Regions from separate parts of the Neobacillus sp. D3-1R genome, predicted to be linked through region 2. Evidence: a T-box and tRNA genes for the amino acid it is inferred to sense, from the RefSeq annotation. Region 2 holds a T-box; the other regions hold tRNA genes.

What was found. A T-box is a leader RNA that pairs with one kind of tRNA and senses whether it is charged. The one in region 2 lies ahead of argS (arginine--tRNA ligase), so its partner is inferred to be a tRNA-Arg.
Region 1: it has a tRNA-Arg gene. The T-box ahead of argS (arginine--tRNA ligase) is inferred to sense a tRNA for this amino acid. The anticodon was not compared.
Region 3: it has a tRNA-Arg gene. The T-box ahead of argS (arginine--tRNA ligase) is inferred to sense a tRNA for this amino acid. The anticodon was not compared.

Annotation. Positions count from the first base shown of each region.
Region 1 covers NZ_CP197471.1:4,560,679-4,570,955, forward strand. Annotated here, with positions in the region: gene lysS (lysine--tRNA ligase) at 191-1,675, shown strand; rRNA gene ACSBPO_RS22940 (16S ribosomal RNA) at 2,261-3,810, shown strand; rRNA gene ACSBPO_RS22945 (23S ribosomal RNA) at 4,056-6,992, shown strand; rRNA gene rrf (5S ribosomal RNA) at 7,109-7,224, shown strand; tRNA gene ACSBPO_RS22955 (tRNA-Val) at 7,235-7,310, shown strand; tRNA gene ACSBPO_RS22960 (tRNA-Thr) at 7,409-7,484, shown strand; tRNA gene ACSBPO_RS22965 (tRNA-Lys) at 7,526-7,601, shown strand; tRNA gene ACSBPO_RS22970 (tRNA-Leu) at 7,663-7,747, shown strand; tRNA gene ACSBPO_RS22975 (tRNA-Gly) at 7,782-7,856, shown strand; tRNA gene ACSBPO_RS22980 (tRNA-Leu) at 7,864-7,952, shown strand; tRNA gene ACSBPO_RS22985 (tRNA-Arg) at 8,013-8,089, shown strand; tRNA gene ACSBPO_RS22990 (tRNA-Pro) at 8,096-8,172, shown strand; tRNA gene ACSBPO_RS22995 (tRNA-Ala) at 8,197-8,272, shown strand; rRNA gene ACSBPO_RS23000 (16S ribosomal RNA) at 8,437-9,986, shown strand; rRNA gene ACSBPO_RS23005 (23S ribosomal RNA) at 10,232-10,277, shown strand, end outside.
Region 2 covers NZ_CP197471.1:95,445-105,721, forward strand. Annotated here, with positions in the region: rRNA gene ACSBPO_RS00495 (23S ribosomal RNA) at 1-2,707, shown strand, start outside; rRNA gene rrf (5S ribosomal RNA) at 2,826-2,941, shown strand; gene ACSBPO_RS00505 (flavoprotein) at 3,194-3,619, opposite strand; gene ACSBPO_RS00510 (GNAT family N-acetyltransferase) at 3,642-4,508, opposite strand; gene ACSBPO_RS00515 (translocation protein TolB) at 4,609-5,838, opposite strand; gene ACSBPO_RS00520 (undecaprenyl-diphosphate phosphatase) at 6,020-6,859, shown strand; gene argS (arginine--tRNA ligase) at 7,071-8,762, opposite strand; T-box leader at 8,818-9,034, opposite strand; gene ACSBPO_RS00530 (mechanosensitive ion channel family protein) at 9,183-10,040, shown strand; gene ACSBPO_RS00535 (hypothetical protein) at 10,065-10,223, opposite strand.
Region 3 covers NZ_CP197471.1:1,281,030-1,291,306, forward strand. Annotated here, with positions in the region: gene ACSBPO_RS06455 (cbb3-type cytochrome c oxidase subunit I) at 1-1,012, shown strand, start outside; gene ACSBPO_RS06460 (SCO family protein) at 1,100-1,729, shown strand; gene ACSBPO_RS06465 (hypothetical protein) at 1,733-2,305, shown strand; gene ACSBPO_RS06470 (LysE family transporter) at 2,347-2,976, opposite strand; gene ACSBPO_RS06475 (SDR family oxidoreductase) at 3,142-4,185, shown strand; gene corA (magnesium/cobalt transporter CorA) at 4,232-5,182, opposite strand; gene ACSBPO_RS06485 (amino acid permease) at 5,315-6,730, opposite strand; gene rluF (23S rRNA pseudouridine(2604) synthase RluF) at 7,125-7,829, shown strand; gene ACSBPO_RS06495 (LysE family transporter) at 7,984-8,655, shown strand; tRNA gene ACSBPO_RS06500 (tRNA-Arg) at 8,874-8,950, shown strand; tRNA gene ACSBPO_RS06505 (tRNA-Pro) at 8,957-9,033, shown strand; tRNA gene ACSBPO_RS06510 (tRNA-Met) at 9,056-9,129, shown strand; tRNA gene ACSBPO_RS06515 (tRNA-Ser) at 9,144-9,236, shown strand; tRNA gene ACSBPO_RS06520 (tRNA-His) at 9,284-9,359, shown strand; tRNA gene ACSBPO_RS06525 (tRNA-Gly) at 9,430-9,500, shown strand; RNA gene rnpB (RNase P RNA component class B) at 9,580-9,963, shown strand; tRNA gene ACSBPO_RS06535 (tRNA-Ser) at 9,989-10,079, shown strand; tRNA gene ACSBPO_RS06540 (tRNA-Gln) at 10,089-10,160, shown strand; RNA gene ffs (signal recognition particle sRNA small type) at 10,156-10,251, shown strand.

The DNA of each region.
Region 1 (10,277 bases), 180 kb from region 2:
TTCTATAATATTTTTATTGAAGTTAGCAAGCTGCCAGTAGATTACTGGCAGTTTTTATTCTATTTATACGTTTTTTGATGTCTGATTTAATAAGATTGTGTAAAATAATATAATGTGTAGAAGTATTTATCATTATCGCTGCGGTTAGGCGTGTTACATAATAATGAAAATAAAATTGGAGATGAAAAAAATGAGTCATGAAGAATTAAATGACCAGTTGGTTGTTAGAAGAGAAAAAATGAATGCCATTCGTGAAAAAGGAATGGATCCATTCGGAAAAAGATTTGACCGTTCTCATCAATCCCAAGACCTTATTCGTGAATACGGTGAGCTAGAAAAAGAAGAAATTGAAACTAAAGGTATTGAAGTGACACTTGCAGGAAGAATTATGACAAAGCGCGGCAAAGGAAAAGCAGGCTTCGCTCATATTCAAGACCTATCTGGCCAAATTCAAATTTATGTTCGTATGGATGCAGTGGGTGAAGAACAGTACGAAATGTTTGATTCAGCAGATCTTGGAGATATTGTAGGAATATCCGGTACATTATTTAAAACACAAGTGGGAGAGCTTTCTGTAAAAGCGAAGTCTTTTGAACTATTAACGAAATCACTTCGACCACTTCCTGATAAATTCCATGGCTTAAAGGACGTAGAACAACGTTACCGTCAACGTTATCTAGACCTAATTATGAGTGAGGAAAGTAAAGAAACTTTTATTAATCGCTCTCGTATTATTCAATCCATGCGCCGTTACCTAGATAATAATGGATACTTAGAGGTGGAAACACCATTAATGCACTCTATTGCTGGAGGGGCTTCTGCAAGACCATTTATTACTCATCACAATGCATTAGATATGCAATTATATATGCGTATTGCTATCGAGCTACATTTAAAACGCTTGATTGTAGGCGGACTTGAAAAGGTTTACGAAATTGGACGCGTATTCCGTAATGAAGGTGTCTCAACAAGGCATAATCCAGAATTTACAATGCTTGAACTGTATGAAGCGTATGTGGATTACCGTGACATCATGAATTTAACAGAGAACCTAATTTCTCATATTGCCCAAGATGTGCTTGGAACAACAACTGTTGAGTATGGCGGACATACTATTGATTTAGCGCCTCAGTGGAGACGCCTGCATATGGTTGATGCTATTAAAGAATATGTAGGGGTAGACTTCTGGAAAGAAATGTCCACAGAAGAAGCGCAACAGCTTGCAAAAGAGCATGGTGTAGAAATTAAAGACACAATGCTTTATGGACATATTGTTAATGAATTCTTTGAACAAAAAGTAGAACAACATTTAATCCAGCCTACGTTTATTACTGGTCATCCAGTAGAAATCTCTCCGCTGGCTAAAAAGAATCCTGAGGACCCACGTTTTACTGATCGATTCGAATTATTTATTGTTGCTCGTGAATATGCAAATGCATTCACAGAATTAAATGATCCTATTGATCAACGTGAGCGATTTGAGGATCAGCTTAAAGAACGTGAACAAGGTAATGATGAAGCTCATATGATGGATGAGGACTTTGTAGAGGCATTAGAGTACGGAATGCCGCCAACAGGTGGTCTAGGAATTGGTATCGACCGATTAGTTATGCTATTGACCGATTCTCCATCTATTAGAGATGTACTATTATTCCCGTTAATGCGTCATCGTTAAGATATAAGGCAAAAGCCACTTTAATGGCTTTTGCCTTTTTTATATAGGCTCTTTTCTGAAACTTTGTTGCTCTTTCTTACAAATAAAATAGCCGATTCACAATTTGGGTGTTAAACTCATATGAAACTTAAGAAAAGAGCTGAGCACTAAGTAAGAGTGCCTGTAAAAATCCGTCTTTAGGGATTTTTACGAAAACCACAATCTATACGGAAACAGCTTTTATACAAGAAGATAATTATATTAAAATTACTTTTAAAATTACCTCTGACCTGCAATGTTTTGTCTTTAAAGTGTCTGGGGGAATTTAAAAGGTATAAAAAAGAAAAAAAGTTATTGCAATGATAATATATTGATGGTATATTTATATTCGTTGTTGCGAGACAACAGCACAAACGGTTTGAAAGAAAAGATGATAAAAAGTTCTTGACTAAAAAAAACGTTTCTGCTAATATTAAAAAGTCGCTTATGGGCGATTAACAAATTGTTCTTTGAAAACTAAACAACCAAACATTAACAAAGGTAAGGCTTCTATTATAGAAGTTTTAAAAAAAGCCAGAGTAAACTTTATGAGCTATATCAAACACTTTATTGGAGAGTTTGATCCTGGCTCAGGACGAACGCTGGCGGCGTGCCTAATACATGCAAGTCGAGCGAATCTTTAGGAGCTTGCTCCTGAAGGTTAGCGGCGGACGGGTGAGTAACACGTGGGCAACCTACCTGTAAGACTGGGATAACTTCGGGAAACCGGAGCTAATACCGGATAATCCTTTCTCTCTCATGAGGGAAAGCTGAAAGACGGTTTCGGCTGTCACTTACAGATGGGCCCGCGGCGCATTAGCTAGTTGGTGAGGTAACGGCTCACCAAGGCGACGATGCGTAGCCGACCTGAGAGGGTGATCGGCCACACTGGGACTGAGACACGGCCCAGACTCCTACGGGAGGCAGCAGTAGGGAATCTTCCGCAATGGACGAAAGTCTGACGGAGCAACGCCGCGTGAGCGATGAAGGCCTTCGGGTCGTAAAGCTCTGTTGTTAGGGAAGAACAAGTACCGGAGTAACTGCCGGTACCTTGACGGTACCTAACCAGAAAGCCACGGCTAACTACGTGCCAGCAGCCGCGGTAATACGTAGGTGGCAAGCGTTGTCCGGAATTATTGGGCGTAAAGCGCGCGCAGGCGGTCCTTTAAGTCTGATGTGAAAGCCCACGGCTCAACCGTGGAGGGTCATTGGAAACTGGGGGACTTGAGTACAGAAGAGGAAAGTGGAATTCCACGTGTAGCGGTGAAATGCGTAGAGATGTGGAGGAACACCAGTGGCGAAGGCGACTTTCTGGTCTGTAACTGACGCTGAGGCGCGAAAGCGTGGGGAGCAAACAGGATTAGATACCCTGGTAGTCCACGCCGTAAACGATGAGTGCTAAGTGTTAGAGGGTTTCCGCCCTTTAGTGCTGCAGCTAACGCATTAAGCACTCCGCCTGGGGAGTACGGTCGCAAGACTGAAACTCAAAGGAATTGACGGGGGCCCGCACAAGCGGTGGAGCATGTGGTTTAATTCGAAGCAACGCGAAGAACCTTACCAGGTCTTGACATCCTCTGACAACCCTAGAGATAGGGCTTTCCCCTTCGGGGGACAGAGTGACAGGTGGTGCATGGTTGTCGTCAGCTCGTGTCGTGAGATGTTGGGTTAAGTCCCGCAACGAGCGCAACCCTTGATCTTAGTTGCCAGCATTTAGTTGGGCACTCTAAGGTGACTGCCGGTGACAAACCGGAGGAAGGTGGGGATGACGTCAAATCATCATGCCCCTTATGACCTGGGCTACACACGTGCTACAATGGATGGTACAAAGGGCTGCAAGACCGCGAGGTTAAGCGAATCCCATAAAACCATTCTCAGTTCGGATTGCAGGCTGCAACTCGCCTGCATGAAGCTGGAATCGCTAGTAATCGCGGATCAGCATGCCGCGGTGAATACGTTCCCGGGCCTTGTACACACCGCCCGTCACACCACGAGAGTTTGTAACACCCGAAGTCGGTGGGGTAACCGTAAGGAGCCAGCCGCCTAAGGTGGGACAGATGATTGGGGTGAAGTCGTAACAAGGTAGCCGTATCGGAAGGTGCGGCTGGATCACCTCCTTTCTAAGGAATATAAGTGACCATCGGTCACAAAAACATTAAAATCTTTGGTGTTAATTGTTTGGTGTTTAGTTTTGAGAGAGCAATCTCTCTTGTGGCAATATATTGCTATTGCTACTTAATAGCAAAGGATATTGCTATTTTTGTTCCTTGAAAACTAGATAATCGTATAGAAGAAACCAAGTAAAAACCGAGTAAGATTGCCGTTTTAGTTTGTCTCTTATATTAAGTAAGAGAATTAACCTTTAGGTTAAGTTAATAAGGGCGCACGGTGGATGCCTTGGCACTAGGAGCCGATGAAGGACGGGACTAACGCCGATATGCTCCGGGGAGCTGTAAGTAAGCTTTGATCCGGAGATTTCCGAATGGGGGAACCCACTGCTCGTAATGGAGTAGTATCTTTACCTGAATACATAGGGTACTGATGGCATACCCGGGGAACTGAAACATCTAAGTACCCGGAGGAAGAGAAAGCAAACGCGATTCCCTGAGTAGCGGCGAGCGAAACGGGACATAGCCCAAACCAAGAGGCTTGCCTCTTGGGGTTGTAGGACACTCAACATGGAGTTACAAAGGAACGGGGTAGATGAACAGATCTGGAAAGATCGGTCAGAGAAGGTAAAAACCCTGTAGTCGAAACTTCGTTCCCTCCTGAGTGGATCCTGAGTACGGCCGGACACGAGAAATCCGGTCGGAAGCAGGGAGGACCATCTCCCAAGGCTAAATACTCCCTAGTGACCGATAGTGAACCAGTACCGTGAGGGAAAGGTGAAAAGCACCCCGGAAGGGGAGTGAAAAAGATCCTGAAACCGTGTGCCTACAAGTAGTTAGAGCCCGTTAATGGGTGATAGCGTGCCTTTTGTAGAATGAACCGGCGAGTTACGATTACATGCAAGGTTAAGTTGAAAAGACGGAGCCGCAGCGAAAGCGAGTCTGAATAGGGCGAATGAGTATGTGGTCGTAGACCCGAAACCAGGTGATCTACCCATGTCCAGGGTGAAGTCCAGGTAACACTGGATGGAGGCCCGAACCCACGCACGTTGAAAAGTGCGGGGATGAGGTGTGGGTAGCGGAGAAATTCCAATCGAACTTGGAGATAGCTGGTTCTCTCCGAAATAGCTTTAGGGCTAGCCTCACGTAGTAAGAGTCTTGGAGGTAGAGCACTGTTTGGACTAGGGGCCCTCATCGGGTTACCGAATTCAGACAAACTCCGAATGCCAAAGACTTATCCGTGGGAGTCAGACTGCGAGTGATAAGATCCGTAGTCAAAAGGGAAACAGCCCAGACCACCAGCTAAGGTCCCAAAGTTTACGTTAAGTGGAAAAGGATGTGGAGTTGCTTAGACAACCAGGATGTTGGCTTAGAAGCAGCCACCATTTAAAGAGTGCGTAATAGCTCACTGGTCGAGTGACTCTGCGCCGAAAATGTACCGGGGCTAAACGTAACACCGAAGCTGTGGATTGACACCGTATGGTGTCAGTGGTAGGAGAGCGTTCTAAGGGCGTTGAAGCTAGACCGTAAGGACTGGTGGAGCGCTTAGAAGTGAGAATGCCGGTATGAGTAGCGAAAGATGGGTGAGAATCCCATCCACCGTATGCCTAAGGTTTCCTGAGGAAGGCTCGTCCGCTCAGGGTTAGTCGGGACCTAAGCCGAGGCCGAAAGGCGTAGGCGATGGATAACAGGTTGATATTCCTGTACCACCTCTTTATCGTTTGAGCAATGGGGGGACGCAGAAGGATAGGGTAAGCGCACTGTTGGATATGTGCGTCTAAGCAGTTAGGCTGGTAACGAGGCAAATCCCGTTACCGTGAAGGCTGAGCTGTGATAGCGAGGGAAATATAGTACCGAAGTTCCTGATTCCACGCTGCCAAGAAAAGCCTCTAGCGAGATAAAAGGTGCCCGTACCGCAAACCGACACAGGTAGGCGAGGAGAGAATCCTAAGGTGTGCGAGAGAACTCTCGTTAAGGAACTCGGCAAAATGACCCCGTAACTTCGGGAGAAGGGGTGCTTTTTGGGGTGAATAGCCTCGAAAAGCCGCAGTGAATAGGCCCAGGCGACTGTTTAGCAAAAACACAGGTCTCTGCGAAGCCGTAAGGCGAAGTATAGGGGCTGACGCCTGCCCGGTGCTGGAAGGTTAAGAGGAGGGGTTAGCGCAAGCGAAGCTCTGAATCGAAGCCCCAGTAAACGGCGGCCGTAACTATAACGGTCCTAAGGTAGCGAAATTCCTTGTCGGGTAAGTTCCGACCCGCACGAAAGGCGTAACGATCTGGGCACTGTCTCAACGAGAGACTCGGTGAAATTATAGTACCTGTGAAGATGCAGGTTACCCGCGACAGGACGGAAAGACCCCGTGGAGCTTTACTGTAGCCTGATATTGAATTTTGGTACAGCTTGTACAGGATAGGTAGGAGCCTGAGAAGCCGGAGCGCCAGCTTCGGTGGAGGCGTCGGTGGGATACTACCCTGGCTGTATTGAAATTCTAACCCGCACCCCTCTATCGGGGTGGGAGACAGTGTCAGGTGGGCAGTTTGACTGGGGCGGTCGCCTCCTAAAGAGTAACGGAGGCGCCCAAAGGTTCCCTCAGAATGGTTGGAAATCATTCGTAGAGTGTAAAGGCACAAGGGAGCTTGACTGCGAGACCTACAAGTCGAGCAGGGACGAAAGTCGGGCTTAGTGATCCGGTGGTTCCGCATGGAAGGGCCATCGCTCAACGGATAAAAGCTACCCCGGGGATAACAGGCTTATCTCCCCCAAGAGTCCACATCGACGGGGAGGTTTGGCACCTCGATGTCGGCTCATCGCATCCTGGGGCTGTAGTCGGTCCCAAGGGTTGGGCTGTTCGCCCATTAAAGCGGTACGCGAGCTGGGTTCAGAACGTCGTGAGACAGTTCGGTCCCTATCCGTCGTGGGCGTAGGAAATTTGAGAGGAGCTGTCCTTAGTACGAGAGGACCGGGATGGACGCACCGCTGGTGTACCAGTTGTCTTGCCAAAGGCATCGCTGGGTAGCTATGTGCGGACGGGATAAGTGCTGAAAGCATCTAAGCATGAAGCCCCCCTCAAGATGAGATTTCCCATAGCGTAAGCTAGTAAGAACCCTGAAAGATGATCAGGTTGATAGGTCAGAGGTGGAAGCGCGGTGACGTGTGGAGCTGACTGATACTAATCGTTCGAGGACTTAACCAAAACATTTGGATATCCAAATAAGGCAAACTTGTTTTTACTTCTTCTAATACATTATCTAGTTTTGAGGGAATAAGACTTTTTCACGTAAGTGAAAAGAGTTTACCTCAACAAAATAGTCTGGTGGCGATGGCGAGAAGGTCACACCCGTTCCCATACCGAACACGGAAGTTAAGCTTCTCAGCGCCGATGGTAGTTGGAGGATTCCTCCTGTGAGAGTAGGACGTCGCCAGGCTTAAAAATATGGAGGATTAGCTCAGCTGGGAGAGCATCTGCCTTACAAGCAGAGGGTCGGCGGTTCGATCCCGTCATCCTCCACCAAAGTTTTTTCGCGATAGCGAAAAGAACTTTCTTTAATTTTTTGCGATAGTAAAAAGATCTATCCTTAAAATTTATATATTATAAATTTACTTTTTTATGCCGGTGTAGCTCAATTGGTAGAGCAACTGACTTGTAATCAGTAGGTTGGGGGTTCAAGTCCTCTCGCCGGCACCACTTTTTTTTCGAACGAGCTATGTACTCAATCGGAATTCTGTGAGCCATTAGCTCAGTCGGTAGAGCATCTGACTTTTAATCAGAGGGTCGAAGGTTCGAGTCCTTCATGGCTCACCAAGTTTTTTTACGAAAGTAAAAAGAACTAGTTTTTTTACGACAGTAAAATAAACTATCATATGCGGGTGTGGCGGAATTGGCAGACGCACCAGACTTAGGATCTGGCGCCGCAAGGCGTGGGGGTTCGACTCCCTTCACCCGCACCATGTTTTTCAATACAAAAGAAATATACCATAAGATGCGGAAGTAGTTCAGTGGTAGAACACCACCTTGCCAAGGTGGGGGTCGCGGGTTCGAATCCCGTCTTCCGCTCCAAAGTAGTGCCGGGGTGGCGGAACTGGCAGACGCACAGGACTTAAAATCCTGCGGTAGGTGACTACCGTACCGGTTCGATTCCGGTCCTCGGCACCAAGTTTTTTTCGACAGAAAAAAACCAAGATATTTTTGATAACTTAAAGATAAGAATAAAATGCGCCCGTAGCTCAATTGGATAGAGCGTCTGACTACGGATCAGAAGGTTATGGGTTCGACTCCTTTCGGGCGCGCCATATGAACGGGAAGTAGCTCAGCTTGGTAGAGCACTTGGTTTGGGACCAAGGGGTCGCAGGTTCGAATCCTGTCTTCCCGACCATTAATTTAATCATATTAATTTCCTGGGGTCTTAGCTCAGCTGGGAGAGCGCCTGCCTTGCACGCAGGAGGTCAGGGGTTCGATCCCCCTAGACTCCACCAAAAAACTTATTGACAACTATTGATAATATTGATATTATATAAAAGTTGTCTCTGAAAACATTGTTCTTTGAAAACTAAACAACCAAACATTAACAAAGGTAAGGCTTCTATTATAGAAGTTTTAAAAAAAGCCAGAGTAAACTTTATGAGCTATATCAAACACTTTATTGGAGAGTTTGATCCTGGCTCAGGACGAACGCTGGCGGCGTGCCTAATACATGCAAGTCGAGCGAATCTTTAGGAGCTTGCTCCTGAAGGTTAGCGGCGGACGGGTGAGTAACACGTGGGCAACCTACCTGTAAGACTGGGATAACTTCGGGAAACCGGAGCTAATACCGGATAATCCTTTCTCTCTCATGAGGGAAAGCTGAAAGACGGTTTCGGCTGTCACTTACAGATGGGCCCGCGGCGCATTAGCTAGTTGGTGAGGTAACGGCTCACCAAGGCGACGATGCGTAGCCGACCTGAGAGGGTGATCGGCCACACTGGGACTGAGACACGGCCCAGACTCCTACGGGAGGCAGCAGTAGGGAATCTTCCGCAATGGACGAAAGTCTGACGGAGCAACGCCGCGTGAGCGATGAAGGCCTTCGGGTCGTAAAGCTCTGTTGTTAGGGAAGAACAAGTACCGGAGTAACTGCCGGTACCTTGACGGTACCTAACCAGAAAGCCACGGCTAACTACGTGCCAGCAGCCGCGGTAATACGTAGGTGGCAAGCGTTGTCCGGAATTATTGGGCGTAAAGCGCGCGCAGGCGGTCCTTTAAGTCTGATGTGAAAGCCCACGGCTCAACCGTGGAGGGTCATTGGAAACTGGGGGACTTGAGTACAGAAGAGGAAAGTGGAATTCCACGTGTAGCGGTGAAATGCGTAGAGATGTGGAGGAACACCAGTGGCGAAGGCGACTTTCTGGTCTGTAACTGACGCTGAGGCGCGAAAGCGTGGGGAGCAAACAGGATTAGATACCCTGGTAGTCCACGCCGTAAACGATGAGTGCTAAGTGTTAGAGGGTTTCCGCCCTTTAGTGCTGCAGCTAACGCATTAAGCACTCCGCCTGGGGAGTACGGTCGCAAGACTGAAACTCAAAGGAATTGACGGGGGCCCGCACAAGCGGTGGAGCATGTGGTTTAATTCGAAGCAACGCGAAGAACCTTACCAGGTCTTGACATCCTCTGACAACCCTAGAGATAGGGCTTTCCCCTTCGGGGGACAGAGTGACAGGTGGTGCATGGTTGTCGTCAGCTCGTGTCGTGAGATGTTGGGTTAAGTCCCGCAACGAGCGCAACCCTTGATCTTAGTTGCCAGCATTTAGTTGGGCACTCTAAGGTGACTGCCGGTGACAAACCGGAGGAAGGTGGGGATGACGTCAAATCATCATGCCCCTTATGACCTGGGCTACACACGTGCTACAATGGATGGTACAAAGGGCTGCAAGACCGCGAGGTTAAGCGAATCCCATAAAACCATTCTCAGTTCGGATTGCAGGCTGCAACTCGCCTGCATGAAGCTGGAATCGCTAGTAATCGCGGATCAGCATGCCGCGGTGAATACGTTCCCGGGCCTTGTACACACCGCCCGTCACACCACGAGAGTTTGTAACACCCGAAGTCGGTGGGGTAACCGTAAGGAGCCAGCCGCCTAAGGTGGGACAGATGATTGGGGTGAAGTCGTAACAAGGTAGCCGTATCGGAAGGTGCGGCTGGATCACCTCCTTTCTAAGGAATATAAGTGACCATCGGTCACAAAAACATTAAAATCTTTGGTGTTAATTGTTTGGTGTTTAGTTTTGAGAGAGCAATCTCTCTTGTGGCAATATATTGCTATTGCTACTTAATAGCAAAGGATATTGCTATTTTTGTTCCTTGAAAACTAGATAATCGTATAGAAGAAACCAAGTAAAAACCGAGTAAGATTGCCGTTTTAGTTTGTCTCTTATATTAAGTAAGAGAATTAACCTTTAGGTTAAGTTAATAAGGGCGCACGGTGGATGCCTTGGCACTAGGAGC
Region 2 (10,277 bases):
CGCGATTCCCTGAGTAGCGGCGAGCGAAACGGGACATAGCCCAAACCAAGAGGCTTGCCTCTTGGGGTTGTAGGACACTCAACATGGAGTTACAAAGGAACGGGGTAGATGAACAGATCTGGAAAGATCGGTCAGAGAAGGTAAAAACCCTGTAGTCGAAACTTCGTTCCCTCCTGAGTGGATCCTGAGTACGGCCGGACACGAGAAATCCGGTCGGAAGCAGGGAGGACCATCTCCCAAGGCTAAATACTCCCTAGTGACCGATAGTGAACCAGTACCGTGAGGGAAAGGTGAAAAGCACCCCGGAAGGGGAGTGAAAAAGATCCTGAAACCGTGTGCCTACAAGTAGTTAGAGCCCGTTAATGGGTGATAGCGTGCCTTTTGTAGAATGAACCGGCGAGTTACGATTACATGCAAGGTTAAGTTGATAAGACGGAGCCGCAGCGAAAGCGAGTCTGAATAGGGCGAATGAGTATGTGGTCGTAGACCCGAAACCAGGTGATCTACCCATGTCCAGGGTGAAGTCCAGGTAACACTGGATGGAGGCCCGAACCCACGCACGTTGAAAAGTGCGGGGATGAGGTGTGGGTAGCGGAGAAATTCCAATCGAACTTGGAGATAGCTGGTTCTCTCCGAAATAGCTTTAGGGCTAGCCTCACGTAGTAAGAGTCTTGGAGGTAGAGCACTGTTTGGACTAGGGGCCCTCATCGGGTTACCGAATTCAGACAAACTCCGAATGCCAAAGACTTATCCGTGGGAGTCAGACTGCGAGTGATAAGATCCGTAGTCAAAAGGGAAACAGCCCAGACCACCAGCTAAGGTCCCAAAGTTTACGTTAAGTGGAAAAGGATGTGGAGTTGCTTAGACAACCAGGATGTTGGCTTAGAAGCAGCCACCATTTAAAGAGTGCGTAATAGCTCACTGGTCGAGTGACTCTGCGCCGAAAATGTACCGGGGCTAAACGTAACACCGAAGCTGTGGATTGACACCGTATGGTGTCAGTGGTAGGAGAGCGTTCTAAGGGCGTTGAAGCTAGACCGTAAGGACTGGTGGAGCGCTTAGAAGTGAGAATGCCGGTATGAGTAGCGAAAGATGGGTGAGAATCCCATCCACCGTATGCCTAAGGTTTCCTGAGGAAGGCTCGTCCGCTCAGGGTTAGTCGGGACCTAAGCCGAGGCCGAAAGGCGTAGGCGATGGATAACAGGTTGATATTCCTGTACCACCTCTTTATCGTTTGAGCAATGGGGGGACGCAGAAGGATAGGGTAAGCGCACTGTTGGATATGTGCGTCTAAGCAGTTAGGCTGGTAACGAGGCAAATCCCGTTACCGTGAAGGCTGAGCTGTGATAGCGAGGGAAATATAGTACCGAAGTTCCTGATTCCACGCTGCCAAGAAAAGCCTCTAGCGAGATAAAAGGTGCCCGTACCGCAAACCGACACAGGTAGGCGAGGAGAGAATCCTAAGGTGTGCGAGAGAACTCTCGTTAAGGAACTCGGCAAAATGACCCCGTAACTTCGGGAGAAGGGGTGCTTTTTGGGGTGAATAGCCTCGAAAAGCCGCAGTGAATAGGCCCAGGCGACTGTTTAGCAAAAACACAGGTCTCTGCGAAGCCGTAAGGCGAAGTATAGGGGCTGACGCCTGCCCGGTGCTGGAAGGTTAAGAGGAGGGGTTAGCGCAAGCGAAGCTCTGAATCGAAGCCCCAGTAAACGGCGGCCGTAACTATAACGGTCCTAAGGTAGCGAAATTCCTTGTCGGGTAAGTTCCGACCCGCACGAAAGGCGTAACGATCTGGGCACTGTCTCAACGAGAGACTCGGTGAAATTATAGTACCTGTGAAGATGCAGGTTACCCGCGACAGGACGGAAAGACCCCGTGGAGCTTTACTGTAGCCTGATATTGAATTTTGGTACAGCTTGTACAGGATAGGTAGGAGCCTGAGAAGCCGGAGCGCCAGCTTCGGTGGAGGCGTCGGTGGGATACTACCCTGGCTGTATTGAAATTCTAACCCGCACCCCTCTATCGGGGTGGGAGACAGTGTCAGGTGGGCAGTTTGACTGGGGCGGTCGCCTCCTAAAGAGTAACGGAGGCGCCCAAAGGTTCCCTCAGAATGGTTGGAAATCATTCGTAGAGTGTAAAGGCACAAGGGAGCTTGACTGCGAGACCTACAAGTCGAGCAGGGACGAAAGTCGGGCTTAGTGATCCGGTGGTTCCGCATGGAAGGGCCATCGCTCAACGGATAAAAGCTACCCCGGGGATAACAGGCTTATCTCCCCCAAGAGTCCACATCGACGGGGAGGTTTGGCACCTCGATGTCGGCTCATCGCATCCTGGGGCTGTAGTCGGTCCCAAGGGTTGGGCTGTTCGCCCATTAAAGCGGTACGCGAGCTGGGTTCAGAACGTCGTGAGACAGTTCGGTCCCTATCCGTCGTGGGCGTAGGAAATTTGAGAGGAGCTGTCCTTAGTACGAGAGGACCGGGATGGACGCACCACTGGTGTACCAGTTGTCTTGCCAAAGGCATCGCTGGGTAGCTATGTGCGGACGGGATAAGTGCTGAAAGCATCTAAGCATGAAGCCCCCCTCAAGATGAGATTTCCCATAGCGTAAGCTAGTAAGAACCCTGAAAGATGATCAGGTTGATAGGTCAGAGGTGGAAGCGCGGTGACGTGTGGAGCTGACTGATACTAATCGTTCGAGGACTTAACCAAAACATTTGGATATCCAAATAAGGCAAACTTGTTTTTACTTCTTCTAATACATTATCTAGTTTTGAGGGAACAAGACTTTTTCACGTAAGTGAAAAGAGTTTACCTCAACAAAATATAGTCTGGTGGCGATGGCGAGAAGGTCACACCCGTTCCCATACCGAACACGGAAGTTAAGCTTCTCAGCGCCGATGGTAGTTGGAGGATTCCTCCTGTGAGAGTAGGACGTCGCCAGGCGATTAAGAACAACCTAAAAAGGTTGTTTTTTTGTGTTTTATAGGCTTTGATAGCTCCTATGTTTTGGTAATATTGTGACAAAGTTAGTAATAATCCAATTTTGGTTAGATATAATTCCAAAAGAGTCAGATATATGCGTAAAAGAGTCAGATAAATTCTAAATTTAGTCAGATATATGTATCTGTTAGCAAAAACAATTAAAAGATTTCCTCTAAAACATTTAATAACAAAGGAAAAACCAACCGAATTTTCTCAGTTGGCCCAGCTAAATGATAGTTTATTAAGTTTTTCTGTTCGAACCCCAGCTTCGATATAACTTCTAACTAAATGCCAATTAGAATTGTCTTCCTTTTTAAAGGTTTGAAAAAACAAGTTGGAAGTTTCTAATTGTTTTCCTTCTATAATGAGAGATGCAGCAAGTATAACCATGACTTCATCTTCTTTTAGTGGAATAGTTGAAATCTCACTCAAAACCCATTCACTACTTTGATTTTTAAAATAGGTAAAGGCTTGCTCCCAACCGGAAATAGATTCTTCATATCCAAAATCCACAATATCATTACCCGTTATTTCTCTTGCTTGATAGTCTTTCGAAATCATTTCTTTCAACTCGTTGATTGATGAGCTTTTCCAAATCTCTTTGTAGCGCTCAAAGAATTCTCTAAATTCCTTTGCCATATTAAACCTCCCTAAATAGAGCTTAGCCAAATATTTGGGCTGCGATCGCAAAAAGTGTTTTATTACGTGGTGGTAATTCCTTTCCATTAATAATCATAATGGGAGGGTTGCTTGCTTTGATAAAGCCACTTCTCTCAATAATCTCTATTAAACTTTCATTTCCAGATGGAATATCGATTCTTAAGGGTCCAAGATGATTTTTTGCTAGACAATCTATTAAAGAAAATGCCATGTGAGGGTTAGGGGCTACGATAGGCCCAAGGACTAGATGAACAGGTCCTTTTATAGATAGTCCATACCCAATAATCTGGTTATCTTCATTTTTTAGAATAAGTGCTTCTTGTGCTTGTGCCATTCTATTAACTAAAAATTGTTGTCTATTTTCCCCAAATGCCTTTTGGTCTAACTCAAAAACCTTCGAATAATCCTCCACTGTCATCGGGTGAATGTGTTGAACTTCATTATTAGTATGATTAGGAATATAGTGGTCACAAAGAAATTTATGTATGCTGTCAGTCGTTTGAAAACCCATTTTTTCATACATTGGTTTTCCAGCCTCAGTAGCAATCAACATCGTAATAGTTTGACTAGAGACAGAGTCTAAACATTTTTGCGTGGCCATTCTCCCTAATCCTAAACCTCTGTACAGATCATGGACAATGACCATTCCGATGGATGCAAAACTTTTTCCGTATTCCATAATGGCTGCACTCGAAATAACTTTACCTTTTTCATTTTTATGGCCAAAAATTTTCCCACAAGACATGACAGTTTGAATTTCATATCGATCATAATCCCAACCAACAGAAGCCGAAAGCTCTATCAATCCAGGAATATCATATTCATTGAACTGTACAAGCTGATGGGGAGATGATGTTGATAGATTCATTTTATAAGCTCCCAGAAGAAATAATATTTTCATTATATCAATCATGGAACAATTTGGATAATAAAAACCAATCCATAAATATGGATTGGAATAAGTGAGATTATTGAACTGTACCAAACACACTAAAAACTTCATCCCAGTTCCATTTTTCATAGTATGGCTTTGGAGTATCAATATTTTGAATCCATATATTTTCTCTGATAGGAGAAATGGATGACATTAATACATTAGACATTTTTCTATCTGTTCGTACCCAAAATAGTTTGTCGCTCCAGATTTGTGGTCTAAAATCACCTTCATGTTTAGAAGAAAATGTAATTCTTTTCTGTTTATTTGCTTTCAGATTCACGATGTATAAACTAGGTAACGGTCTTTTATCCAAAGGAACCCAACTGCTTTCTTTAGAACGAGAAACGTATAGAACTTGATTACCCATCCAGACTAGATCACGATCTACAAAACCTTTTGGTGTAAGATTTGTTTTCGTGAATGAAGGAACGCCCAGTAGCTTTAGGTGTTTATTGGATGTTGCTTCTCTTCCAACTCCATTTATGTAACCTAATACCTGACGTGAAGGTGACCACTCCATCCATTTCATATCATTTAACATCTCAGATACTCTTTGAAAGGTTTTTCCGTCACTTGAAAGAATACATAGTGTGTTGCCGTCTGCAGATAAAGAGGCGGTAGGGATCAATAAAAAACTTATCCATTTCCTATCAGGGGACCATTTAAATGGACTCGTAGATACAAAGTATTCATGTTGGTCAACAGGTATCGTATAAAAGGGTTTTATTTTGGGCTTATTTTGGTCAACACTCCATTTAACAATCGATAATTTAAGATCTGAATGAAGTTGAGTGCTTTCTTTTGAAGATGTTAAAAAGCCACTTCCATCTGGCAGCCACGAAAAGTTTTCAATATTAGTTGCTACTTTAAAAGATTTATTCGAATCAGTTTGATATAGATATAATGTTTTTTCAACCATGAACCCGATTGAATTCCCGTGAGGAGACCATTGATACTCATTGTTTACATTTGAATTTAGCTTTATATGTTTGTTCGTATTAAGAATGTATATCCAAAGCTCACCATTAAAGAGTGGAAAGTCACTTTTTGTTCCTTTGATATAGGCTACCAAGTTTCCATTTGAGGACCATTTTGGATATCTTATATACTCTTTATTAGTCAATTTTACTTCCGTTTGATTTATTTTTAACCATAAGTCATCTCCTCTAATAAAAGTTGCTTTTATAGACTGATTTCTTTCCGCAGAAGCAAAAGAAGGAATGAGAAAGACAAATAGTAGAATCAAAAGGTATTTTTTCATAAAATGCCCCTTACAGTGATTATTTTACTTTTATATTTCCCTGTATTAGATACTCTATTTACATGTTTATTACAGTGAGCTAATTTAACTTTATTTATTATGGAAAAGCATTTATTATTAAAGAATCGGTGTTTTTAAAAAAGAAATTTGTACTTAATAAAGTAAATAAGGAGTTTGTATAATGGATTTTTTAATGCTTTTAAAAGCAATTATTCTTGGATTTGTAGAGGGACTCACAGAATTCGCCCCAGTTTCTTCTACTGGTCATATGATTATTGTGGATGATATGTGGTTAAAAACAGTAGACATGTTAGGTTCCAAATATGTGGCAAATACCTTTAAAGTGGTTATTCAGCTTGGTTCTATATTGGCGGTTGTGATTGTATTTTTTAACCGTTTCTTAGAAATGTTTGGTTTAAAGAAAGTAAAACAAGAAGCTGGCCAACCCCAAGGACGTCTAAAGTTAACGCAAGTCATTGTTGGATTAATTCCAGCAGGTGTATTAGGAGTTCTTTTTGAAGATTATATTGATGAATACTTATTTTCAACTTATACAGTCTTAATTGGATTAGTCATTGGTGCAGTTTTTATGATTTTTGCTGATTATTTTGCCGGTAAAAGAACGCAGCCAGTAATAGATACGGTTGACCAAATCACGTATAAACAAGCATTTACAGTCGGATTAATTCAGTGTTTATCATTGTGGCCAGGGTTCTCCCGTTCAGGTTCAACGATATCTGGTGGGGTTCTTATTGGCTTAAGTCACCGTGCAGCTGCAGATTTTACCTTTATTATGGCCGTTCCAATTATGGCAGGAGCAAGCTTAATTTCGTTACTTAAAAACTGGCAATACTTTACGTCGGATGCCCTGCCATTTTTCATTGCAGGATTTATAAGTGCCTTTGTATTTGCCTTAATTTCGATTCGTTTCTTCTTAAAGCTGATTAATAAAGTTAAGCTTGTACCTTTTGCGATTTACCGTATTGTATTAGCATTAGTGATCTATGTAGTATTTTTCTAAAAAAGAAGGCTATGTGAAAAGGAAAACTTCACATAGCCTTCTTTATAAGGTGAGAAAGTATAACCTTTTGGGACTTCGAAAATTGTCTAGCTCCAGCGCCTAGCCCCTCGAGGTCAAATAACCTCTAGCCTAAGAAGTCAAGTTCATACTTCTTAGGCTAGAGAACATTTGCTTGTCGGGGCTAATCAAGGCGCTTCCGCATTTCTTATTTTTACATCTCATTTGGTGCATCCAGCCCCAGTAGTCGCAATGACTCCTGTAGCACAATCGTAACAGCAGAAACGAGAGCTAATCGTGCTTGAAGTTCCTCATTTTCTTCTAAAATTCTCACTTCTCCATAATACTGATTAAAGGCACGTGAAAGGTCAATTGCGTACTTAGCGATTTGGGAAGGGTCAAATTTTTTCATAGAGTTTGAGATCACTTCCGAAAAATCTCTTAGGAGGGAAATGATTTCCCAATGAGCTTTGCCCTCAAAATGAATGGATATGGTACCAGTTTCGTTCCAATTTCCTTTTCTTAAAAGGGAGTTGGCACGAGCGTTTGTGTATTGAATATATGGTCCAGTCTCACCCTCAAAACGCAGCATATCCTCAAGCGAAAATTCGATGTCATTCATTCGGAAGTTCTTCAAGTCATGAAAAATAACAGCGCCTACACCAACCTGCTTCGAAACTTCTTCCTTATTGGTTAAGGATGGATTTTTGGCTTCTATATTTTTCATTGCTAAAGAAATAGACTCCGTTAGTACTTCTTCTAGTAAAATAACCTTACCTTTTCTCGTAGACATTTTTTTACCGTCTTTCAGCATCATTCCAAAAGGAATATGGTGAAGAGTATCAGACCACTCAAAGTCCATTTTTGCTAAAACAGCTTTTAATTGATTAAAATGCAGGCTTTGCTCATTTCCTACAACGTATAGCGCTTGATCAAACTGATAGTTATTTTTGCGATAAAATGCTGCTGCTAAATCACGGGTTGCGTAAAGAGTAGCACCATCTGATTTTTTAATTAAGCAAGGAGGTAGGTTTTGTTCCTCCAATGGAACGACCTGAGCCTGGTCCGATTCGACTAAAAGCCCATTTTCCTCCAGCATTTCAACGACCATTCCCATTTTGTCATTATAAAAAGCTTCACCATTATAAGAATCGAAGTCTACTTTAAGCAATTCATAGATCTTTGAGAATTCCTTTAAGGATTCGTCACGGAACCAACGCCACAGGGATAGTGCCTCATCGTGGCCGTCCTCTAATTTTTTAAACCAAGCACGACCGTCTTCCTCAAGAGTGTGGTCCTTTTCTGCTTCGTCATGAAATTTTACATATAGTGAAAGGAGTTCCTTAATCGGTTCCTTCTTTACACTTTCCTCATTACCCCACTTTTTATAGGCTGTAATTAATTTTCCGAACTGAGTTCCCCAATCACCTAGATGATTAATTTTGACTGTCTGATAGCCGCATTTTTGAAAAATTAACGCCAGTGCATTCCCGATTACAGTGGAACGGAGATGCCCCATCGAAAATGGCTTTGCAATATTGGGTGAGGACATATCAATGGTGACAACCTTGTTTTCTCCAATGGATAAAGAACCATAATTTTGTTTTTGTGATAAGACAGCCTCTAGGACATGTTGTGTAACCATTTGTTTATTCAAAAAAACATTTACATAACCGCCGACAGCCTCTGCTTTTTGTATCAGTGGGGAGGTAATGGAATCACTGATTTGTTTCGCGATAAGTGGAGGGGCTTGCTTTCTAATTTTTGCAAGCTGAAAGCAAGGAAAAGCATAATCGCCGAAATCAGCAATCTTTGGCTTTTCGATTAATTGTTCGATGGTTGCTTTATCTATCTCTGGCTGTAGAATTTCGTATAGCGCATCTGCGAAAGATCCTACATAGTTCATAAAATAAACCTCCTTCATTTTTTTGACAGACAAATAAAAAACTCTCGTCTCTAATAAAAGAGACGAGAGTTCAAATATCCCGCGGTACCACTCTAATTGTTCCCATAAAGGGAAACCAGCTTCACGTTAACGAGGCTTTGCCCCGGCCTTTCCTACTCCATTCAGAAAAGCATCTCAAAAGTGCGGTTCATTAACTGTTTTAGTATCAGGCTCTCACCATTCCTGACTCGCTAGGACGAACAGATAATTACTCTCTTTTTCATCGATTTTGGTTTGTTTAGTTTGGGTGGGAGTTCGCATAAGCAAGCTTCATCCACTTTTCTCTGTATTATATCCGATAATAATAATTTTGCCAACAATTGTTATTTTTATGAAGTTTGCAAACAATAACCTATGAATGGATTCAAAGTAGGTGTTGAAATGGATTGGATAGATTACCTTCACAAGTATAAACTTACTAGTATTTTTATTGCGATCATGATTGCTTGGTTGGCGGTTATTATCATCAATAAACTGGTTCAAAATTTTTTCAAACGGACCCATTTTATTGAGGAAAGGAAAGAGCAAACCATCGCGAGCATGGTCCATTCCTTAACAAAATATACCGCGACGTTAAGTATTATCTTTTTTGCCATTTCCCAATATGTCGAGCATTTTGGAAGAGTTTTAGCAGGGGCAGGGGTTGTTGGGGTCGTAGTTGGGTTTGGAGCCCAGAGCTTGATCAAGGATATACTGGCTGGAATCTTTTTAATTTATGAAAAGCAGCTTCATAAAGGCGATTTTATTATGATTAATAATACGTTTAATGGAACGGTTGAAGATATCGGCCTTCGTTATTTAAAGGTACGGGAATGGAGCGGGAGGCTATTAACGATTAGCAATGGGGAAATAAAACAAATCCATAATTATAATATCAATCGAATGAGGGTAATTGAAAGGATGGTTATCAGTTATCGCGAGAATCCGGAAATCATTTTTAAAATATTAGAGGAAGCTTGTGAAAAAATAAATGAAACCAAATGGGACTGTTTAAAATTAGATGGAGAAAATGGTCCCATTGAACCATTTCAGGTGTATGGAATGACTTCTATCAACGCATCCTTTCGAGGCATTGAATACACGATTACCGGGCTTGTCAATGATGATGATTATTGGGATGCGGGGAAAGAGGCGAGAAGAATCATTGCTCAAACCTTGTATGATTATGGAATTAAGCTGGCTGAAGATACGATGCTAGTGAAACAAGTGGAAGCAGAGCTATTAAGCGAAAGAAGTTAAAAAACCGGAGATGACTTCTCCGGCTTAACGTTTCGTTTCTTTTTTTACATTATTAGGGTGTGGATAATCGCCCCCAAGGATTCCTGTTAAAGCCTCACGATCCATTGGGCTTGGATCCTCTCCTACACCAGGAGCCATATTGTTGGCCATTGGTAATTGTTCAAGCTCTTTTCCTCTTGGCATCTTGTTCACCTCCATATGTGTTAAGTTGTGCTATTATCTTAGTAATAAATCTAA
Region 3 (10,277 bases), 1.2 Mb from region 2:
TGCTCGTACTCTATTCTGGGCTTTCGGACATACGGCAGTTAACATCTGGTATTTAACAGCTGTATCTGTATGGTATTGCATTATCCCGAAAATTATCGGTGGACACCGTTGGAATGATTTCTTAACACGTATGGTAGTTATTCCCTTAGTTATTATGAACATCACAGGTGGATTCCACCATCAGATTGTTGACCCTGCTATTTCACCTGAGATTAAGTTTATGCACGTCTTTATGAGTTTAGCAATCGGATTCCCTTCATTAATGACAGCATATGCTATGTTTAGAGTATTTGAAAAAACAGGAAGAGCAAAAGGCGGTAAAGGAGCACTTGGTTGGTTTAAGAAATTACCATGGGGGGATGTTCGATTCCTAGCTCCATTTATTGCAATGGCTGCCTTTATTCCAGCTGGTGCAGGTGGTATTGCTCAAACCACAAATCAATTAGATGGTGTCGTTCATAATACAATGTGGATTGTAGGACATTTTCACTTAACTTTAGGGATGTCAGTAGTTATGACATTCTTCGGAGTAAGCTATTGGTTAGTTCCACATATTTCAAATCGTATATTAACACCACAAATGAATAAAGTAGGGGTTGTTCAAACAATCACTTGGACAATTGGTATGATTATTATGTCTGGCGCTCAGCATACGGTTGGATTATTTGGAGCTCCACGCAGAACATCTTATTCAACCTATGGGGATCATGCAACAGCATTAGGCTGGGAGCCATATATGACGCTTTTAGGTATCGGAGCAACATTATTATTAATTGCAGTTATCATACAAGTTTACGCAGTATTTAATATGATGTTTTTTGCACCAAAGGGAGAAACAGAGTTCCCAATTGCTGAAGAAGAGGAAAATGCACCAAAAACTCCATATTGGACTGAGCGTTGGGGATTATGGGTTGTTCTTACGATTATTGTAATTGCAATGGCATATGTCGTACCGTTAACAGACATGATTGTTAATGCACCTCCAGGTTCACCTCCATTTAAAACTTGGTAATTCAGAAAAAAGAAGAGATAGCTCTAGGATGGGGCTATCTCTTTCTACTCTATTTTGTTTTAAAAACATTGTGGGAAGTGATCGTTAATGATCAAAAATCGAAGTAATACCATCGCATTATTAATCGTTTTCCTATTCGGTTTCATTTTATTTTATATAGGAACAGATGGATTCACTGCTTATACAGCTGAAAAGGCTAGAGTAAATAGACTAATAGATGTCCAGCCTAAGTTTCCAAAAGTTACGTTAGAGGATAGCAATGGACAAAAATATACTATTTCTGAGTTTAAGGATAAATTTGTATTAATTACATTTATGTATACATCGTGTGGAACGGTGTGTCCTCAATTAGAAAAAAACATGGGCCAGGTATACCATACTCTACCCAGTAAATATATAGGAAAAGACATTGTATTTCTTAGTATTAGCTTTGATCCAACTAGGGATGATCCAGCTCGACTTGATGTGTATAAAGATATGTTTAACAGTGATGGAAAAACGTGGAGAATGGCTAGAATCCCAAACCAAGCTGAACTAGATTCATTGTTAAATAAGTTTGGGGTAACCGTTATTCCAGATGGAAATGGAAACTTTGTTCATAATTCTGCATTTTACTTAGTCGATAAAAAAGGGACTTTAGTGGATGTCATGGATTATATGAAGCCAGCAGAAGCAAAGGATAAAATATTAGATATTCTTAAAGAAGAGGGGGAGTAGACTATGAATAAATCTTTTTATGGGCTACTGTTATTAATATTTTTAGTTATTCCTCCTGTAGCAAATTTTATGGAATCGGTGATGGCTATTCATATGCATATGCAAATGCCTATGTTGGTCATTGCGGGATTACTGATGGCTGATTTTTTTCAAAAACGCTTTCCGGGATTTTTTGAAAAATGGAATTCAAATGGATTACCTGGTATTATTTTATTTTCTATCATAATGGTTTATTGGATGTTGCCTCGATCCATGGATGAAGCACTGACAGTCACTACAGTAGAAATTTTCAAATTTATTAGTATCCCATTTTTAGCAGGTGTACCATTACGGGATAGTTGGAAAAAGCTTGGTTCAATTACAAAAAACACCGTTATTATTTTCTTCACTGTTTCATTTTTTCTTTTGGGTTGGCTTTATATAAAATCCCCTGTTCAGTTATGTAATAACTATCTACTAATTGACCAATTAACACTTGGCTGGGCATTTTTATTAACCGCTATTGGTATGGTAGTATATCTGTTATATATTTCTTTTGTTGACCCGACAGAATATGAAGGAGAAATAACCGAATAACCAAAGAAAACCACCAATTTTGGTGGTTTTTATGTTTATGGTCAAAAGAGAGCTTTAATTCCTTGGTATCCAAAATATAAACCAAAAACAATGAGTGAAGCCCCAGAGATAACAGAAATAGCCATAAGGCTTTTATAGTTTAAATACTTTCTAAATCCAGTTGTTAAAAATGCCATGAAGATATCCCAAATCGTTAAACCTAGAAATATCATACAGCTATAGATTATTAATAAGCCATTTCCATAGGATGAGGCTGTTTTAGCTAAAACGGAGCCGTATATCCCTAACCAAAATAAAATAGATAATGGACTAGTAATAGACATGATAAAACCAGTCATAAAGCATTTAAACAAGGATTCTTTTTCCCGGCTGTAATTTAAGGAAATAACATTAGATTTTAGAATACTCTCAACACCTGAATAAAGGAGGACAAATGAGCCGAAAATCCAAAGAAATATTTGCACTATAGGTATGTCCAAAAAACGAACAACCCCTAAAAATACTAGCAACATGAAAATAGCATCTGCAATCATGGAGCCAGCCCCTACAATCCACGCATGCCAGAAACCATTTTTAATCCCTTTATCAATTCGCGAAGAATTTACCGGTCCAATGGGAGCGGCTAGTGTTAACCCAAGGATTATATAACTCAAAAGCACATTAACATTCAAATTACCACTCCATCCTAAAATAGAAACTTGTACATTTTATGAACGAGCTTAAACAAATAAAACCCATTCATTTAAAAAAAGTCGAACAGTTTTGTGATTCAAAATTTGAGTTAAATTTTCAAATTATTTAGAATATAAATTAAAGGATAAAAAGGGGGCGAAAATATGAAAATATTAATTATTGGTGGTACAAGATTTTTAGGAAGATTTTTAGTGGAAGAGGGACTAAAAAGAAACCATGAAATCACTTTATTCAATAGAGGTACAAACAAAGAGGTTTTTCCAGATGTTGAACAAGTTTTCGGAGACCGGAATCAAATTCAGGATTTAGAGCAGCTTAAAGGTCGGAAATGGGATGCGGTTATTGATACATGTGGTTATTTACCTAAAACAATGGAGAAATCTGTCCAAGTTTTAGAAAATCAGGTTGATCAATATGTATTTATTTCAACGATTTCTGTCTATAAGGATTTTTCAAAAAAGAACTTTAATGAGGATGCAGAGACCCTAACTATGACAAAAGAGGAAGTGGAAGAGGTAACAAAGGGAAGTGATTCACCAGTTATGAGCCATTATGGGGAGCTAAAATCCTTATGTGAGCAAGTTCTTTTACAGGCAATTCCTTCTAAAAGCTTAATTATTCGTCCGGGATTAATCGTTGGGCCTTATGATAATTCTGACCGATTTACGTATTGGGTGAAACGAATTAATGAAGGAGGGCAAGTACTGGCTCCAGGTAACCCTGATAGAATGGTTCAATATATTGATGTAAGAGACTTGGCAAAGTGGACCATCCATATGGTTGAAAATAATCAAACAGGAGTATTTAACGCTACAGGAATAGATAACCATTTAACAATGAACTATTTACTTCAAGCAATTAAAAGAGGTTTAAGTTCCAATGCAGAATTTGTATGGGCAAATGATGATTTTCTTCTAGAAAATGAAGTCGGTCCTTGGATGGAAATGCCTCTTTGGATCCCGGATGCTAGACCGCTTTCAGACGGAAAAGATATGAGTGGAATGCTTGCTGCCAATACAGACCAAGCTATCTCAGCAGGATTGTCCTTTAGACCGGTAGAGGAGACTGCGACAGACACATTAAAATGGTATAAAGAGGTAAGGGGTTCGGCTGAAATGAGAGCAGGTATGGCCAAGGAAAAAGAAGATACACTGATACAAAAATTAGAATCCACACCGATAAAATAGAAAAAAAGACAAGACTAGCATTTATTGCTTGTCTTGTCTTTTTACTTTATTTAAACCATCCTTTTTTTCGAAACCAAATAAACATAACGGTACTTATGGTGAACATTAGTATTAAAATAACAAAATAGCCATACTTCCATGAAAGTTCAGGCATATGTTCAAAATTCATTCCGTATAATCCCGCAAGAAAAGATAAAGGCATGAAAATAGTGGTAATAATCGTTAACACCTTCATGACTCGGTTCGTTTCATGTGAATTTAATGAGAGGTAACTATCTCGAATATCGGTTGTTAATTCTCTGCTTGCCTCAATCATTTCCGACAATTTAAGTAAATGATCATGAATATCTGCAAAATATTCTTTTTTATGAACAATTGCCGTTAGTCGCTGCGAGTTGAGCATTCGATAGGCTAAATCTCTCATTGGCACAATGGTATGTCTTAATATTAGAAGATGATGGCGTGCATCGAACAATTGATTTAATAATACTTCCATTGATTTTTTATTTGATTCTTCATCAATATTATTTAATGCATCTTCAATTTGATATACCAGCGGAAAATAATTATCAACAATTTTGTCTAGAACATGATAAAAAACAAGGGATGGTGTCCAGTTTTTAGCAGATTTTGATACGAAAAAACGTTGCCAAACTTCCTCTAATTCTATTGATAGTTTTCGATGAAAGGAAACAACATAATTTTCCCCTAAAAAGAAGTCAACCTCTTCTTTTTCAAAAGTTTCTGGATTGATCGAATGAGTAACAAAAAATGAATAATCATCATAATAGTCCAATTTCGGTCTTTGTAGCGTATGTATGCAATCCTCTATAGCAAGATGGTGGAATTGAAAAGGGTCTTTTAATAAGTCAATTTCCTCGTCTGTAGGACGGTCAAAATCTACCCAAAACCATTTGTATTTTTCAGGGTGTAAATCATGAACATGTAGATCAGAAACGAGTTTTGAATCTTTCGTTACGGCGATGACTCTAATCATGTTTTTCTCCTTTTGAATAGCTCTTAAGATTATTAACTAGTTGTATATTAACATACCGAGTAATTTTGGAATAACAAAAAATGAGCAGAAAGAATAGGGTCCTTTCTGCTCACCTCTGAATTTACTTATAAATTAGGTTGTTTGCTTTTCTTTTCCTTCTGTTTGATTTAAATGACTATTACGACGTCCGTATAACATATATACAAATAACCCAATGACAAGCCAAACGAAGAATGAGATCCAAGTGGTAGCAGGTAATTGTAATGTTAAATAGCCACAGAATAAAACTGCCAGTAAGGGGATAACTGGTACAAAAGGAACTTTAAAAGCACGTTTTAAATTCGGTTGAGTTTTTCTTAATACTAAAACCCCTAATGAAACTACAATAAAGGCAAATAGTGTACCAATGTTTGTTAATTCAGCAAGCTTCCCTAATGGAATAACCCCAGCAAAAAACGCAACAATAATTGCCACTACCCAAGTATTTACAACTGGTGTATTAGTACGTTTATTAACTTTTGAAAAGGCTTTTGGTAATAATCCATCACGACTTATTGCATAGAATAAACGTGTTTGACCATACATCATAACTAGTAAAACAGTTGTAATTCCAGTAATGGCCCCTAATGAAATAAAACCAGCAACCCAATCTTGGTGGATATAGTTTAGGGCAAAAGCAACCGGATTTTTAACATTTAGTTCAGTGTAAGGAACAATTCCAGTTAAAATAGCTGATACGACAATATAAAGAATCGTACAAACAGCTAATGACGCTATAATCCCAATCGGCATATTGCGTTTAGGATTTTTTACTTCCTCTGCGGCTGTTGAAACGGCATCAAAACCAATATAAGCGAAAAATACAGTTGCTGCTCCAACTGCTACCCCATCAAAACCAAAAGGCATAAATGGAGTCCAGTTTGCAGGTTTAACATACCAAGCTCCTACTCCAATAAATAAAAAGACTACCGCTAATTTAATTATAACCATGATCGTATTGAATCGAGCTGACTTCTTAACACCTTGTGTTAGTAAAAACATGATGAATAACACAATAAGTATAGCTGGAATATCCACATAGGTTCCGGCGGATGGATTATAGGCGCTTGTTATAGCCTTCGGTAGATAAATTCCAAACCCACCTAGTAACCCTTGGAAATAACCAGACCAACCAGCAGCGACAGCTGATGAAGCAACCCCATATTCAAGAATTAAATCCCATCCTAATATCCAAGCAATGAGTTCTCCAAAGGTAGCATAGCTATAAGTATAAGCACTTCCAGAAACAGGAACAGATGAAGCGAATTCAGCATAACAAAGTGCTGCAAAAACGCAGGCAAGTCCAGATAATATAAAGGAGATAATAAGTGCAGGACCGGCATGTTGGCTAGCGGCTACTCCAGTCAAAACGAAAATTCCAGTACCGATTATAGCTCCAATGCCTAACATAGTAAGGTCAAAAGCACCGAGATCTTTCTTTAACGTTAATCCTTTATTTTCGGATTCTTGCAGTAAAGCGGAAATTGATTTTTTACGAAATAAGCTCATATAAAAATTCCTCACAGTTGAAAATTTTGTCGAAAGTTGTATTTGAATAATACACTGAGCAGAATTTTTTGTAAATAACAAAAATTCACTTTAGTCTATTTGGTTACATTTACTAAAAATTATTCGAAATTATAAAATATTGATATATAAACTAGATATAATAAGGGTATTTATTTATTTTATCTTATATCGAAAAAATGATAAGTTATATTAGTATGAACTATAAGAAATGGATTAAAACTATTTCGAAATAACGAATAGCGTAAGTGTATCTATATTTATCCACTTGGTATTTCCTTTCGCTACTTCTTTACTATATAATTTAGACGTTAGTTAACAAAATTACATAGATCTCAATTAAAATGAAACAATGGTTATAGAGAAGAGGATTTTAATGAGAATAAATAAATATATTGCTGAAACTGGCTTTTGCTCTAGAAGGGAAACTGACCGATTAATTGAAGCAAAAAGAGTGACTATTAATGGAACGATATGCGAATTAGGAAGTCAAGTTGAACCTGGAGATGAAGTACTAATTGACGGTAAACCTATAAAGTCAAAACCAAAACCAATATACATTGCATTAAATAAGCCTGTAGGAATTACTTGTACATCTGAAAAACAAGTAAAAGGGAATATTATTGATTTTGTCAATCATCCACAGCGAGTTTTTCCAATTGGTCGATTAGATAAAGATTCCCAGGGATTAATTTTACTGACGAACGATGGAGATATTGTGAATAGGATACTCCGTGCAGAGAATAATCATGAAAAAGAATACATTGTAACAGTAGACAAACCTTATAACCAACATTTTATAAGAGGGATGTCAAATGGAGTGGAAATATTAGGCGAAATAACAAAGCGTTGTGAAGTAACAAGAATTAGTGACCGTGTTTTTAGAATTGTTTTAACCCAGGGGTTAAATCGCCAAATTCGACGGATGTGTAAAGCTTTTGGATATAGAGTAACAAAGCTTGAACGAATTCGAATCATGAATATTAAATTAGGTAGTTTAGAAATAGGTCAGTGGAGAGATTTATCTGAAAAGGAAAAAAATGAACTTTTCTCTCTTTTAAATTATCAAGTAAATAATTAACAAACTGAGTGGCCAGAAAGTTTTGGCCACTTCTTTTTTGATGAAATTTTCGTTGACAAACAACTTGTCTTTTTTTCTAAAAAAAGGTTGTACTTGTCTATCCTTCTGAATAAGTTTTCTTAGAGATGTTTTTTTCAGAAGGGAGCAAAGGTGAGTGAGTGTTTTTCTGAGTTACATATTATTAGGATTATCCCTAGCTGCTCCAATCGGTCCTGTTAATGCAGCTCAATTGGACAAGGGGATAAAGTTTGGTTTTTGGCATTCCTGGTTTGTAGGGATTGGGGCATTTGTAGCAGATGGAATCTATATGATTGCTGTTTACATAGGAGTAGTGAATTTTATAGAAACTCCATTTATGCAGACTTTTCTTTGGTTATTCGGCTGTTTTGTTCTTATTTATACTGGTGTTGAAAGTTTACTAAATGCGCAACCAAAGACTTCAAGTTCAAATAGAACGAAAGTTCCGTTATACCAGTCATTTTTGAATGGCTTTTTCATTTCAATATCAAACCCACTTACGATCTTATTTTGGTTAGGAATTTATGGTTCAGTTCTAGCTAAAACAGTAGCATCTTATAATCACCAACAATTGTTAACGTATAGCTTAGCAATATTTATTGGATTATTTATTTGGGATATTACAATGGCAATCATTTCTAGCAGTTTTAAAAAGGTTTTTACAAATCAAATGATTTTCCTCATATCATTACTATCTGGATTATCACTGATAGGTTTTGGAGTTTATTTTGGATATCAGGCAATAAAGGTTTTATTTTATCTTAAATTTGTTAATGGAACGCATGTAGAGTTACTAAGCATTTTTTAACTCATGCGTTCTTTTTTCTTAAATTTTATCTTGATTTTATAGCTTGGACTAGATAAAATGAAATTCCTAATCCATCATTTTTTTTGATTGTAAAAGGAACCTTTTTATTGAAAAGAAGTTGACTTCTGTGAAATGGGATGTTAATATATTTCTTGTCCCAAAGTTCCTATTCGCAGGTTACCTTAAAATAATTTGTTGAAATGGTAGACACATTATATGCGCCCGTAGCTCAATTGGATAGAGCGTCTGACTACGGATCAGAAGGTTATGGGTTCGACTCCTTTCGGGCGCGCCATATTATCGGGAAGTAGCTCAGCTTGGTAGAGCACTTGGTTTGGGACCAAGGGGTCGCAGGTTCGAATCCTGTCTTCCCGACCATGAATTTAATTATTAAAATTATGGCGGTGTAGCTCAGCTGGCTAGAGCGTACGGTTCATACCCGTAAGGTCGGGGGTTCGATCCCCTCCGCCGCTACTTTGATTTAATATGGAGGAATACCCAAGTCCGGCTGAAGGGATCGGTCTTGAAAACCGACAGGCGGGTTAAACCGCGCGGGGGTTCGAATCCCTCTTCCTCCGCCATATTTTTTTAAAATATGGACAAAATAAGTTTATATCATAATAAGATGGCGGTCGTGGCGAAGTGGTTAACGCACCAGATTGTGGCTCTGGCACTCGGGGGTTCGATTCCCCTCGATCGCCCCATTAATTAACATTTGAACTTAATGTTTGGATATGTTAAGATAGGAATACAATAAAATATTATATTAATTATGCGGGTGTAGTTTAATGGTAAAACCTCAGCCTTCCAAGCTGATGTCGTGGGTTCGATTCCCATCACCCGCTTTTATTTATTACTCATTTATTCGCAGAAGTTGACTTAAACGAATAAAAGTGATAAAATAATTTTTGTTAGAACATACAAAACTGGAGAGAATCGCGCAAATCTTGTATTTGTGAGGAAAGTCCGTACTCGCACAGACTGAGATGTCTGTAGTGTTCGTGTCTAGCGAAACCGTAAGCTAGAGCAGCCTTAAATGGTTGACGGCAAGGAAAACACCTAAGTTCAATTGAATATGGTGTGAATACTTTGAAAGTGCCACAGTGACGTAGCTTCGATGGAAACATTGAAGGTGGAACGAGGTAAACCCCACGAGCGAGCAACCCAAACGATGGTAGGGGAAGTGTCTAAAGGGAAATAGAACCTAAGGACACCATAGTAAATATACTATGAGATAGATGATTCTCCATATAGTGCAAGGATATTTTCCGTTTGCAGCACTTTGTGAACAGAATACGGCTTACAAAAGTTTTGTATGAAATAACATATTAATGGAGTGGTACTCAAGAGGCTGAAGAGGCGCCCCTGCTAAGGGTGTAGGTCGGGCAACCGGCGCGAGGGTTCAAATCCCTCCCACTCCGCCATAAAATCGATGGGCTATAGCCAAGCGGTAAGGCAACGGACTTTGACTCCGTCATGCGTTGGTTCAAATCCAGCTAGCCCAGTTAAAGATCCAACGTTAAAGCTATGAACAGGTCAGGGCAGGAATGCAGCAGCCATAAATAGCCAAGACGTGTGGGTCTTTTATTTATATCATAGTGAATCTGATTTTTCTAAAAAGT